4 regions of the Pseudoalteromonas sp. NZS11_1 genome follow, and region 3 is predicted to be linked to each of the others. Evidence: predicted binding sites of a transcription regulator. Region 3 holds the regulator's gene; each other region holds the start of a gene.
The links. Region 3 encodes ArgR, which controls arginine synthesis, uptake and breakdown. Its sites were predicted from a motif close to ANTGAATANNTATTCANT; they were not measured.
Positions count from the first base shown of each region.

Region 1: a site for ArgR is predicted at 1,847-1,864, ahead of I6F44_RS09885 (arginase family protein). Genes of this name have one in related genera too.
Region 2: a site for ArgR is predicted at 1,631-1,648, ahead of argC (N-acetyl-gamma-glutamyl-phosphate reductase). Genes of this name have one in related genera too.
Region 4: a site for ArgR is predicted at 1,646-1,663, ahead of I6F44_RS10380 (aspartate aminotransferase family protein). Genes of this name have one in related genera too.

Region 1 covers NZ_JADYXK010000011.1:40,013-43,229, forward strand. The annotation lists gene cdd (cytidine deaminase) at 1-510, shown strand, start outside; gene udp (uridine phosphorylase) at 697-1,452, opposite strand; gene I6F44_RS09885 (arginase family protein) at 1,907-3,016, shown strand; gene I6F44_RS09890 (transporter substrate-binding domain-containing protein) at 3,146-3,217, shown strand, end outside.
Region 2 covers NZ_JADYXK010000001.1:493,390-496,606, reverse strand. The annotation lists gene argB (acetylglutamate kinase) at 1-469, opposite strand, end outside; gene argC (N-acetyl-gamma-glutamyl-phosphate reductase) at 470-1,480, opposite strand; gene argE (acetylornithine deacetylase) at 1,705-2,865, shown strand; gene I6F44_RS02190 (hypothetical protein) at 2,931-3,217, opposite strand, start outside.
Region 3 covers NZ_JADYXK010000002.1:61,126-64,342, reverse strand. The annotation lists gene I6F44_RS02950 (ABC transporter ATP-binding protein) at 1-291, shown strand, start outside; gene I6F44_RS02945 (Dyp-type peroxidase) at 340-1,239, shown strand; gene argR (transcriptional regulator ArgR) at 1,247-1,714, opposite strand; gene mdh (malate dehydrogenase) at 1,940-2,872, shown strand; gene ispB (octaprenyl diphosphate synthase) at 2,959-3,217, opposite strand, start outside.
Region 4 covers NZ_JADYXK010000012.1:37,955-41,171, reverse strand. The annotation lists gene I6F44_RS10390 (anthranilate synthase component II) at 1-315, shown strand, start outside; gene I6F44_RS10385 (HDOD domain-containing protein) at 359-1,519, shown strand; gene I6F44_RS10380 (aspartate aminotransferase family protein) at 1,899-3,104, shown strand; gene astA (arginine N-succinyltransferase) at 3,190-3,217, shown strand, end outside.

The DNA of each region.
Region 1 (3,217 bases), on a different contig from region 3:
TGTGGGTATTGTCGTCAGTTTATGAACGAACTCGCTGATGCGAAAGAGTTTGATATTTTATTGCCAGAGCAACACTTTAAATTGGCAGAATTACTGCCGCACTCGTTTGGGCCGACTGATTTAGGTAACGCGTTTAGCTTGTTTAATCCAGAGCCTCACCAGCAAGTATTTGCAAATGATCAACTAGATGAAAAACTAGCAAGTACAGCATTAAACGCATACGTACCCTATAGTAAAAACTTTAGTGCAGTAAAAATTAGTACATTTGAAAATGGTGATTTTTACGGAAGTTACGCAGAAAACGCAGCGTACAGCCCAAGCTTGTCGCCACTGCAAAGTGCACTTAGCCAATTATTTATCGCAGGGCTTAGCTTTAACGAAAGTACAGTAAAATCAATTACACTTTTAGAAACCGCAGGCCATGAAAACCAAGCGGGTGTAGCACGTGCTGTACTTGCAAGTTTTAAAAATCTACCGGCAATAGAAGTAATTAGCGCTCAGCTAAAATAACCTCTTAAAAACAATAAAGCACAGGCAGAGCTGTGCTTTATTAAAATGTGCCATTCTATCGAATTAAATAACTCACTAACTGCGTTAAAAATTATTCATATAAGACAACTATACTTCATAATTTTTGCCTTGTTACTGAGCCATTTTCTTATCGTTATAATAGCCCATTAATTAATAGAACTTATATTAATCAAGTAATACTTTTGCCGCTTCTAATACTACCGCTACAGATTTACGCTCAATTTCACCATGGTCAACATTTGGTATTTCTTGGCGAGTACGATTAACAAGTACGCCGGCAACACATGCTGCTTGTAAACCAAGGGCTGCACACATAGTAAATAATGTTGCTGATTCCATTTCGTAGTTCATCACGCCCAGTTTTTGCCACTCTTCGCAGCTACCTTGTAGTGATTTAGGAACGTAACCAGAATGCGTATCGTAACGCTCTTGTCCTGGATAAAATGTATCGCTTGATGCAGTAATACCAATATGAAAATCGATATTTAAGTTTTTACATGCTTGTACCATAGCTTGTGTTGCATAAAAGTCAGACACAGCAGGGTAGCTAAGAGGAGCAAAATGCTGGCTTGCACCGTCTAAACGTACAGACGCTTGGCTAATTAAAATTTCGCCTTCGTTGATATGTGGCTGAATCGCACCTGTTGTACCAATACGTAAAAATTTACGCACGCCAAGTTGTGCTAATTCTTCTACTGCAATCGACGTAGATGGACCACCAATACCCGTAGAACAAACAACCACCGAATGGCCGTTTAGTTGACCTAAGTAAACATGAAACTCACGAGTTTGAGCAAGGCAGGTTGGGTTGTCTAGGAATTGTGAAATGCGTGCAGCACGATCTGGATCGCCCGGTACAATCGCAAGTTTTGCACCTTTAAGATCGTCAATACATAGTCCTAAGTGAAATACCTTTTCCATAGCTAAGCCTTTTTATAATAAATTGTGTCAATTTAGCATCATTCCTAGAAACGTTTATCAAGTACAGGACGATTGTCCGTTTTATCTTAACTCCTCCAATTAAGTCTTAATAATTTTAAGGACTAATTTGATTTATTCATCAACTATGAATATTCAATCAAGTGCTTATACAAGTAGCCTTGTTGTGCTGTTGACATGTTCGAGCAGACATAATAAGTATCAACCAAGCGCGTAACTACAATTAAATAGTTTATGGTAAATATTCATTAATATTAAATTAATTCAATGGCTTAAATTTGTATTAAGCACGTAAAAGCTAACGTGTTTATTTATATTAGGCACAGACTTATTTAGCAAAGTGGAATTTATTTGAAGTTTAGGCACTTTTGGTGATTTTGCATAACTAATCAAAAGTAATTAGCTACGTACAGAATAAAAATCGAAGGAGTTTATTATGAGCACACAATTTGAAGCATTTAAAAACAAAGTTGAGCACTGTTTGTGCGCACCTGGTGATGGCGTATACACAGTAAATACTGCAAAAGAGCGCAAAGCCGCACTGCGTAATAAACTTTATGGACAAACTGAAAACGTTGATAATTTGTGGCGCGAGTCTTTAAATGAATTACCAAATTCTCCACATAAAGCCGTTATGTTAGGTATTAGCTCAGACTGTGGCGGTGGTATTTTACGCGGTGCAAACTGGGGGCCACTGTTTGTGCGCTCAGCTTTAATTGATCAGCAACCGCAGTGTCACTCGTTTGATTTAGGCGATGTACGTGTAATCCCACATTTACTTCATGATAAATACCTAAATGATGCAACCATTTCTAATTGCCAAAAAGCCCTATACGGTAATGAAGATAACGACTACTACGTAAGCCCCTTATCAATCACTGAGGATGTATGCGACAGTTTTTACGCAACATTTAAAGATAAAGGGATATTTGGTATTGGTGGCGATCACTCAATTAGTTACCCACTTACCAAAGCCTACTTAAAAGCAAAACGTGAGCAAGGTAAGCGTACCGCTATTATTCACTTTGACGCGCATACCGATTTACTTGTTGAGCGCCTAGGCATAGATTTATGTTTTGGCTCGTGGTGTACGCATATTTTAGAGTTTTTACCGGCGCCACATCATTTAATACAATTTGGTATACGCTCAAGTGGTAAGCCTAAAGCACACTGGGAAAGTACCTTTGGCGTTAAGCAACATTGGGCACATGAAATCATTGAGCGCGGCGCAGCAGCGGTTGCTGCCGACGCTATTGCACAGTTAAAAGCTGATAACGTTGATGAAGTATACGTAAGCTTTGATATTGATGCGCTTGATGCAGAGTTTGCATCTGCCACAGGTACGCCAGAACATAATGGTTTAACACCACAGCATGCGCTTGATATTTTATCAGCCATTGCGGATGAGTTTCCGATTACGGGTGCGGATATGATGGAAATAGCGCCATTTACCGACAGCTCTTTAGTGGGCCAATCAAGCTCTGAAACGACACTTAGAGAAGGCGCTAAAATTTCAGCCTTTTTAATTAGTGCGATGAACAAGTAAGCTGTATGAGCTATAAATACTAGTACTATCAGCGTATAAGTGTGCATTACATGACTAAAAACTAGCAGTTCATAAAGCCTCAGCTATATTTATTAAATACTTATAATGAGTTAGTTGAGGCCTTGCTGAATGAAATTATTGATCTTTTTATTGTTCATTAGCTGTATTAAAGTTGATGCAACTGAAATCACAATAGTAACG
Region 2 (3,217 bases), on a different contig from region 3:
TTACGTTGTACCACAAGCCTTGTTCATCAAAGCCGATAGAGCTAACAATAGGTAAACGAGAAATTCTAAGTAAATCATTGATGATAGAATCGTCGTTACTTGTGCATTTACCCACTAAGCAAAGCGCTTTTAATTTTTGGGTTGCAGTCACACCCGCCTCAAAAAGACTTAAGCCGACAGGCTTATGCCCTGCGCTTATAGCTTGAGTCATTAATTGTTTATTAGCGCAACCTGCAAGCGCACCCACTATATAAGGCATTTGCTCTGCTGGACTAATACGTAAACCTTGGTGTTTAGCACTAGCAAAACCCGCTTGCTTTAGCCATGTATCAACTAAAGCGCCACCGCCATGAACAATGACAAACTCATCATTTTTTTGCTCGCTTAGCACGTCAAATAACGCTTTTGCTGCATTTTCTGTATTAAGTACTGCACCACCGAGTTTAATAACCCACGTTTTTTTACTCATTTAAAACGCCCCTTTTAAGCCCGTAGTGTGATCTAAATTCATAGAAATATTGATACACTGCAAAGCTTGTCCAGCAGCGCCTTTTAATAAGTTATCAATGGCAGACATTACAATTAACTGCGTGCCTTGTTGCTGCCAGCCAATATCAACAAATGGTTGCTTAGCAACACCTTTAATTGAAGGTATTTTATCGCCTAACAAACGAATTAATGGTTCGTTAGCAAGCACTTGATAAGCAGATGCAACGTTTTCCTTGGTAACGCCTGGCTTAAGTTGTACATAAATAGTTTCTAATATACCGCGCGCAAAGCTACCTAGATGCGGTGTAAATAATACTTTGTGGCCAAGGTGTTGTTCAATTTCAGGACCGTGGCGATGGTTAAACAAACCATAAGGTGCAAGCGATACCTCACAAAAATGTGTTCCTACACTCGCTTTACGCCCGGCACCCGTAACACCCGAAACGGCATTAATAATAATACTTTGATCGCTCAATAAGCCTGCTTGTTTAAGCGGTTTAAGTGCATTGAGCGCCGCTGTTGGGTAACAGCCTGCAACAGCAATTAGCTTTGCGTTAGCGATAGCATCATGGTTCCACTCTGCTAAACCGTAAGCCGCTTCATTTAAAAGCTCTGGGTGTTGATGCTCAAAACCATAGTAAGTAACGTAATCATCATTATTTGCTAGGCGATAGCCACCAGATAAATCAAATACTTTTTTACCCATAGCTAAAAATTGAGGCGCTAAATCAACACTTACTTTGTGATCGGTACATAAGCATACATAATCAGCATCACTTTGAATGTCATCAAAAGCTGATGCACTAAGAGGAAGTAAAGGACAATCTAGTAAGCCAAGGTGCTCTGGGTATAAATCACTTAGTAATTTATTTTTATCTAAGCTACCCTCAGATACATAACAGCCTGTTAAGGTAAGGTTTGGATGATTAGCAACTAAGCTTGCTAACTCTGCGCCGCTATAACCGCTTGCGCCAATAATAACTACATTCATTGATTACTCGTTATTTTAAAATTTACTGCTAAATATATATGTTGTTCGCTTAAACTAGCTAAGACGCTAAATTAAGACTTAATTTAATGAATTTGTAGATTATCGTCGCATTATTTCCATAGCTTTACTTTAATATATTTATGCTTAAAAAGTGAATTGATATTCATCATAAATACTTTTATATTGTTATGCAATTAAATTGAATAATAATTTTGGATTTTTTTATGCCTTTGCCTTCGTTTATTTCTATGTACCAACAATTGATTGCAGCCCCTTCTATTAGTGCAATTGAAGACAGCTTGTGTATGAGCAATAAAAACGTAATTGAACTCCTTGCGAGGTGGTGCGAAACACTCGGTTTTACGTGTGAAATTATAGAATTAGAAGGAGGTAAAGGGCGCTATAATTTATTAGCAAAACGCGGAGAAGGTGATGGCGGATTAATGCTAGCTGGTCATACCGACACAGTGCCTTTTGATGACAGCCGCTGGAACCACAATCCGTTTAAACTTACCGAACTAGACAATAAATTGTACGGGCTAGGAAGCATTGATATGAAAGGATTTTTTGCTTTTGTATTACAAGCGATTAGTGAACTTGATGAAAAGCAGCAAACTCAACCTATTTTAATACTCGCCACTGCCGATGAAGAAACAACTATGGCAGGTGCACAGCAAATATGTAAGCACCCTAATTTAAAACCTGCACGCTGTATAATTGGCGAACCTACTGATATGACGCCAGTATTTATGCACAAGGGCCATATGAGTACAGCAATAAGAGTGGTTGGTCGCTCTGGGCATAGCTCAGATCCCGAACGTGGCCTTAACGCCATTGAAGTAATGCATAAAGTGATTACAAAATTGATGATCTTAAAAGAGCAATTAAAGCATAAGTATTCAATAAATCACTTTGAAATTCCTTATCCAACATTAAACTTAGGTAATATTCATGGTGGCGATAATGCGAATAGAATTTGTGGTTGCTGTGAAATGCATATAGATATGCGCCCATTACCAGGTTTAAGTGTACAAGAACTACAAGCATTAGTGCTTGATGCAACAAAAGAGATAAATCAGCAATACCCAAATGCGGTGAGCGTTATTGATTTACATGAACCAATCCCGGCATTTAGTGGTAGCACCGACAGTGCTTTAGTTAAAATGGCTGAAAAAATAGCAGGGCAAAAAGCGGTCGCGGTAAATTATTGCACTGAAGCGCCGTTTATCCAGCAACTCGGTTGTGAAACAATCGTAATGGGCCCAGGCTCAATTAACCAAGCGCATCAGCCTGATGAGTTTTTAGCGATGGAAAAAATAAAACCATCACAACAAATAATCACCAATATCATAAAAGCAAACTGCTTTAGCAATCAGAGTTACTAACTGCTTATAACAACACAAAATAATAAAGGCGCCAATTGGCGCCTTTATTAATACAAAACTAAGGCTTAATCACCTTTAACTTCTAAGTTAATAAACTTAACTAGCTCTTCAGGTTGCCCTACTAGCATCATAACTTGTTGGTTAATTTCCATCATAGTTTTGCCTTCAGGTAGCTTTGCTGACACACTGAATGAATTTAAACCTTTCGCAAAGCTGGTTAAAGCTTCTGCAATATCTTCAGTTACAGGAGCTTGTTGTAACTGCTGCTCTAGCGTCATTTCCATTTGCTCTAGCGTCATGCCTTGCTTTTCAAGCTCGCTTGATAGTAAGTCTTTTAACTTACCTTGGTTAT
Region 3 (3,217 bases):
ACACCATTTGGTTTAGTCGAATCTTATATTGAGAGTAAGCATGACGTAAGCGTAGGGCTTATATATGTGCGCCCTCATCAAATAGAATTAGTGGCAGATAACCAAAGTGACAAACTCAGCAAGCGAGCTACAATCATAAGTCGTCGCTTTATTGGTTCGGCGTATGTTTATTCACTTGTTATTGATAAACAAGAAATTGAAGTTGCTGCACAATATGGCCAGTCATTTGAAAATAATGAACAGGTTATAATAAAAATAAAACCTCACACGGTGAATTTTTTCGAATCTTAATTAATTTGTTATTCGCTGTGTTTTTATCTGTAAAACTAAGGAATAACAATGGCGCAAGCGCAATCAGGGATTTGTGCTGAAGCAAACTTACACGGTTTGCACTTATTTTTTAATGTGTTTGATGGTCAAGATGAATCACTTCGCGCAAAGTTAAAACAAGTAAGCGCTATTGAAGAAGAATTTAGCGATCAGTTCTCAGAATCAATGCTCTCTTGTATGGTTGCTATTGGTGCGCAATATTGGCCGCATATCCTCCCTGAATACATCCCAAGCGAATTACAGAGCTTTCCTAATATAAACCATAGCGATCATCAAATGAGCGTACAACCGTGCGATTTATTTGTGCAAATTCGCTCTGACCGTGAAGACGTTAATCATTTGTTTGCGCTGCAAATTTTAAAACTATTTGCCCCCGATGTTGAGCTGGTGGAGCAAATTCGTAATTTTCGCTTTTTAGATGGTCGTGATTTTAATGGTTTTATTTATGGTGGCGATACAGCTCATGGAAGAAAAAAGCGCGCTACGGCTTTAATTAGTAACCCTGGCAATTTTGAAGATCAGGGGAGTTATATTCATGTACAGCGCTATAAGCATGACTTAACTATGTGGCAGCACTTATCATTGAGCGAGCAAGAACAAATAATGGGACGTACGCGCCTTGATAACACGCTAATTACCCCTGCGATCGAAACCAGCCATGCTTCACGTAGCGAGCTAAAAGACGAAGACGGACAACCGCTATTATTAAATCAGAGCATGCCTTATGGCGATGTGTATGAGCAGGGAATGTTATCAATTACATGCTCTTGTACGGGCACCGCATTTGAAAAAGTACTTAATAGTCGTTTAGGGGAAGGGGATTGTTACGACCACTGGCTTGATTTTACTCAAGCCGATATGGGTTCTGCTTTCTTTGCGCCTTCAGTCGGGTTTTTAAAACAAATTTAGTTTGCTATTAAACCGTATCAAATAAAATGCGAACACGTTCAAGTGTTACATCTATTTCAGATATTTTAGCAGGAGCGATAAAAATAGTATCGTCGCCTGCAATTGTTCCTAGTACGCCATCTGCTTTACCTAATGAATCTAATAAACGAGCGATAAGCTGAGCGGCGCCTGGACTGGTACGAATAATGATCATCATTTCGTTGTGCATAATGTCGATTACTAATTGGCGTAATGGGCTTTTAGCCGTAGGTACACCCATTTCAGCAGGTAAGCAGTAAACCATTTCTTGTTTGGCGTTACGTGTGCGTACAGCACCAAATTTACTTAACATGCGCGATACTTTACTTTGGCTTATATTGTCAAAGCCTTGATCTTTTAATGCATCAACTATTTCGCCTTGAGAGCCAAAATTTTCTTCTTTTAATAGTGATTTAAATGCTTTTACCAGTGCTTCTTGTTTATCTTGTGGTTGCATAGTCTTTATTCGTTTTTGTTATTTATGCCGCAAATTCTACACAAAAATGAATAATTATGCAGCAGTTGTTTAGTTAACTTGCCAGTTTGATGCGTTAAATCACAAAAGTTTACGACTATGGTCGAAAATATACTTGAAATAGACAGGATAAATTTGTTTTTAGTCGCTAATTTCATTATCTTAAGAGCCACAAATGTTTCCTACCTCAAATTACGGAGAATTCCAATGAAAGTTGCTGTATTAGGTGCTGCAGGCGGTATCGGCCAAGCGTTGTCTTTATTATTAAAAACAGGCTTACCAGCTGGCTCTGAATTATCACTTTATGATGTTGCACCAGTAGTACCAGGTGTTGCGGTTGACCTTTCTCACATCCCAACAGATGTTAAAGTAGCAGGCTTTGGCGCAGACGAATTAAACAAAGCGCTTGAAGGCTCTGACATCGTTCTTATCCCAGCGGGTATGCCACGTAAACCAGGTATGGATCGTGCTGATTTATTTAATGTAAATGCTGGTATCATCAAAACTTTAGCTGAAGGCATTGTTGCTAGCTGTCCTAAAGCGTTAGTAGGTATTATTACTAACCCAGTAAATGGCACAGTTCCAATCGTTGCTGAAGTATTCAAAAAAGCAGGTACTTACGACGCTAAACGCGTATTCGGTATTACTACGCTTGACGTTATTCGTTCAGAAGCATTTGTTGCTGAACTTAAAGGCGTAGACGTAGCAACTGTAAAAGTACCAGTAATTGGTGGTCACTCAGGCACAACTATTCTTCCTCTACTTTCTCAAGTTGAAGGTGTTTCTTTCACAGATGAAGAAGTTGCTGCACTTACTCCACGTATCCAAAATGCGGGTACTGAAGTTGTAAATGCTAAAGCAGGCGGTGGTTCAGCTACGCTATCTATGGGTGCTGCTGCAGCTCGTTTTTGTATGTCTTTAGTTAAAGGCCTACAAGGTGAAGAAGTTGTAGATTACGCTTACGTTGCTGTTGAAAATGGCGATGCAGAGTACTTTGCACATCCAGTACGTTTAGGTAAAAACGGCGTAGAAGAAATTCTTTCTTACGGCGAACTAAGCGCATTTGAAACAAAAGCAAAAAATGACATGCTTGAAACACTGAAAAAAGACATCAAAGAAGGTGTTGATTTCATGGCGTAATAGCCAAAGTAGAATAACAAAAAAGCCTGCATTTGCAGGCTTTTTTATTGCTCAGAATTAATTTCACACTGTGTAACTAGTTAAAACTAGTGGTCGCGGTCAACCGCAATACGAGCAAGGCTTATGAGTGCTTGCTTATAGTCAGACTCAGCTAAAAAGTCTAAACACGCAATAGCTTTGTCAGCCTCAAGCTCTGCTTTTTGCATTGTAAATTCAAGCGCATTAGTTTGCTTTAGTGCCGATAGAATTTCTTCTAAATGCTCCATACCATTACTGTGCTCTATTGCATCACGAATAAGCTGCGTTTGCTGCTCGCTACCATGTTGCATAGCATAAATAAGTGGA
Region 4 (3,217 bases), on a different contig from region 3:
GGGGGAGATGTAATTCGTGCTAAAAAAGTTATGCACGGTAAAACATCACCCATAGTTCACACTAATAAAGGTGTGTTTAAAGGTTTAGCTAACCCGTTAACAGTATGTCGTTATCATTCTTTAGTGGTTAAAGCGCAAACTCTACCTAAAGAGCTTGAAGTAACAGCATGGACTCAGACTGAGCAAGGCGAGTTTGACGAAATTATGGGATTACTTCATAAAGAATTAGCAATCGAAGGTGTGCAGTTTCACCCCGAAGCTATTCTAACTGTTCAAGGCTTAGAACTGCTTGATAACTTTTTAACTCGCTTCTAATGTTATAATACACAGAGCATTTAATACTTTATTAATGGATGTCATGACTGAACTTGAAGCGCAACAGCGTACTGCCAAAATATTAAGCCAACGGGCTCATGACTTATTGCTTGGGCACAGCTTTGCGCATCAGCAAATTGGTTTCATTCATACATTAGATATAGATTACGGCGAACCGATGAAGCAACGTACTTTGCTTCAGGTTGAAGTGGCCGCACAGAATAAACGCCAGCAAAGCAGTACTGCACATCATAAGTATCGCGCTCAAGCGAGTGAGCAACTGCACAAAACAATTGAAACAGCTATATATAAGCAGCTTGAAGATATAGATGGCGTAATTCACAGTACTATAGGTATTGAAGATGGCATTGCCAATATACTCGATATATTAGCTGTAAAGTCGGCATCGGTAGGGCGTTTAGAGCCACTGGTTAATGATATAAGCTGGTTGGGTAGAGAATTAGTAACGCTTGTTAATTTACCTTACTACCGTAATCAACGTAGTAAAAACACGTCTGTAAAAGTAGATAAACCATCGCTTGCCCTTCGTTATATTGGCCTTGATAACTTACAGCTTGTTATTCCTACATTTGCTGCGCGTCATTGGATGCCACATAGCACCGAACCATTTTCATTATTAAAACGCCGGCTACGCGACAGCGCGATGGCAAACGCGATTGCAGCGCAAAAAATTGCACAAATTAATAATGTGAATGACGTACATGCATTTACCCTTGGAATGCTTTTAGATGTAGGACGAATTGCATTAGTGCGCTTGTACTTAAAAACGTTTGAGAAAGTATGGCAACGCAAAGTGCAGTTAGCCCGAAATGAAAACCAAAAAGATTTGCACACCGCATTATTAGAGCTACAGCCCGACCCGCTATTTTTAACCACTCTACTTAGCAATAAGTCGATAGAAGTAAGCGCCAAAGTAATAGACAAAATGGCTTTTAAATATTTACCGTTTAAAGGTGTCATGCAGCAGCTAGTAAATGGGGTAGATAAAGGCGATACATTACTGCCATTAACAGAAGTAATGCTAAAGGCACGTTGCTACTCTCAATATCTTAATTTAAAAGAGCATCAACTTATTGAGCCTGATGAAACTCTAAGCTGGTTTTCGTACTTTAAGTTCACTAAAACGGAACTAAAAACCCTCCAATCGAGTAATTTTACCAATTTAGCTATTCAAATTGACTAAAAATCTGAATTTTTTGTTAATTTTTTTGCGACTAACCATTCATTCTCACTCTATTGTTATATTGCATATTTGCCGATTAAAGCATGCGCGCCTTGGTGCTCATGCGGTTAGTTGTTTAAAAATAAGCATAAATAGCTATGCAAATAGTTATTCACTATCTATGAAATAATATCTTTAGCCCTTTATTTTCAAGGGATACATGAAAGTTTTTAACGAGACAGATATAAGTAATTCTGAAATAATGTGCGTCTGAAAATTGAACCACAAAGCAATTTTGCGCAATTATCAGGTTACTGATCTTGCCTATAAAGTTGGTTACAAATATTAACCAAACACCTATTTTGATGTTTTGTGTTGCTCACAATTAAGAGGAAATAAAATGACAGTCAATCGCGAATTATTTGATCACGTAATGGTTCCTAACTACGCACCTTCAAGCGTAATTCCTGTTCGAGGCGAAGGTTCTCGCGTATGGGATCAACAAGGTCGAGAGTTTATCGACTTTGCTGGTGGTATTGCAGTTAACTGTCTTGGCCATTGCCACCCTGCATTAGTAGGCGCATTAAAAGAGCAAGGCGAAAAAATCTGGCATCTATCAAATGTAATGACCAATGAGCCGGCACTTCGCCTAGCTAAAAAAATGGTTGATGCTACATTTGCTGAAAAAGTTTATTTTGCCAACTCAGGCGCAGAAGCAAACGAAGCAGCGCTTAAGTTAGCGCGTCGTTTTGCACTTGATAAGTTTGGCGCAGAAAAATCACAAATCATCGCGTTCAACAAAGGTTTCCACGGTCGTACATTCTTTACCGTAACTGTTGGTGGCCAAGCTGCATATTCAGATGGTTTTGGTCCTAAGCCTGGCGACATTGTACATTGTGATTACAACGACCTAGCTGCTTTTGAAGCGCTTATCAGCGACAAAACATGTGCCGTAATGATGGAACCTCTTCAAGGTGAAGGCGGTATTGTTTCGCCAACTGACGAGTTTGCTCAAGGCGTTCGCGATTTATGTACTAAGCATAACGCACTGCTTATTTTTGATGAAGTTCAAACAGGTGTTGGCCGTACTGGCGATTTATACGCATACCAAGGCTTAAACATAGTACCTGATATTTTAACTTCAGCTAAAGCACTTGGCGGCGGTTTCCCTATTGGCGCTATGATCACAACAACTGAAATTGCACAGCATCTTAAAGTAGGTACTCATGGTTCTACTTATGGCGGCAACCCGCTTGCGTGTGCTGTTGCAGAAGCTGCATTTGATACAGTAAATACCCCAGAAGTACTTGCTGGCGTAAAAGCTAAAGCAGCATTATTTAATGAACTACTTACTGCGGTTAACGAAAAATACAACGTATTTAGCGAAATCCGTGGCCAAGGTTTATTAATTGGTGCAGTAGTGAACGAGCAATATAAAGGTCGTGCAAAAGAGTTTTTAGTGGCAGGGACTGAGCAAGGCCTTATGTCATTAGTTGCTGGTGCAGACGTAATACGTTTCACTCCATCTTTAGTAATTCCTGAAGCGGACATTCGCGAAGGTATGGCACGCTTTGAAAAAGCAGTAGCAAGCGTAGTAAACGCATAAGCGACTTAAGCCAACCAATTAAGGGCAAGCACTGCTTGCCCTGCAATTCCTATTTACCGTTATTTATAAGGGAGCAAGCGGACTCATGATGATCCTTCGCCCAATCCAGCAAA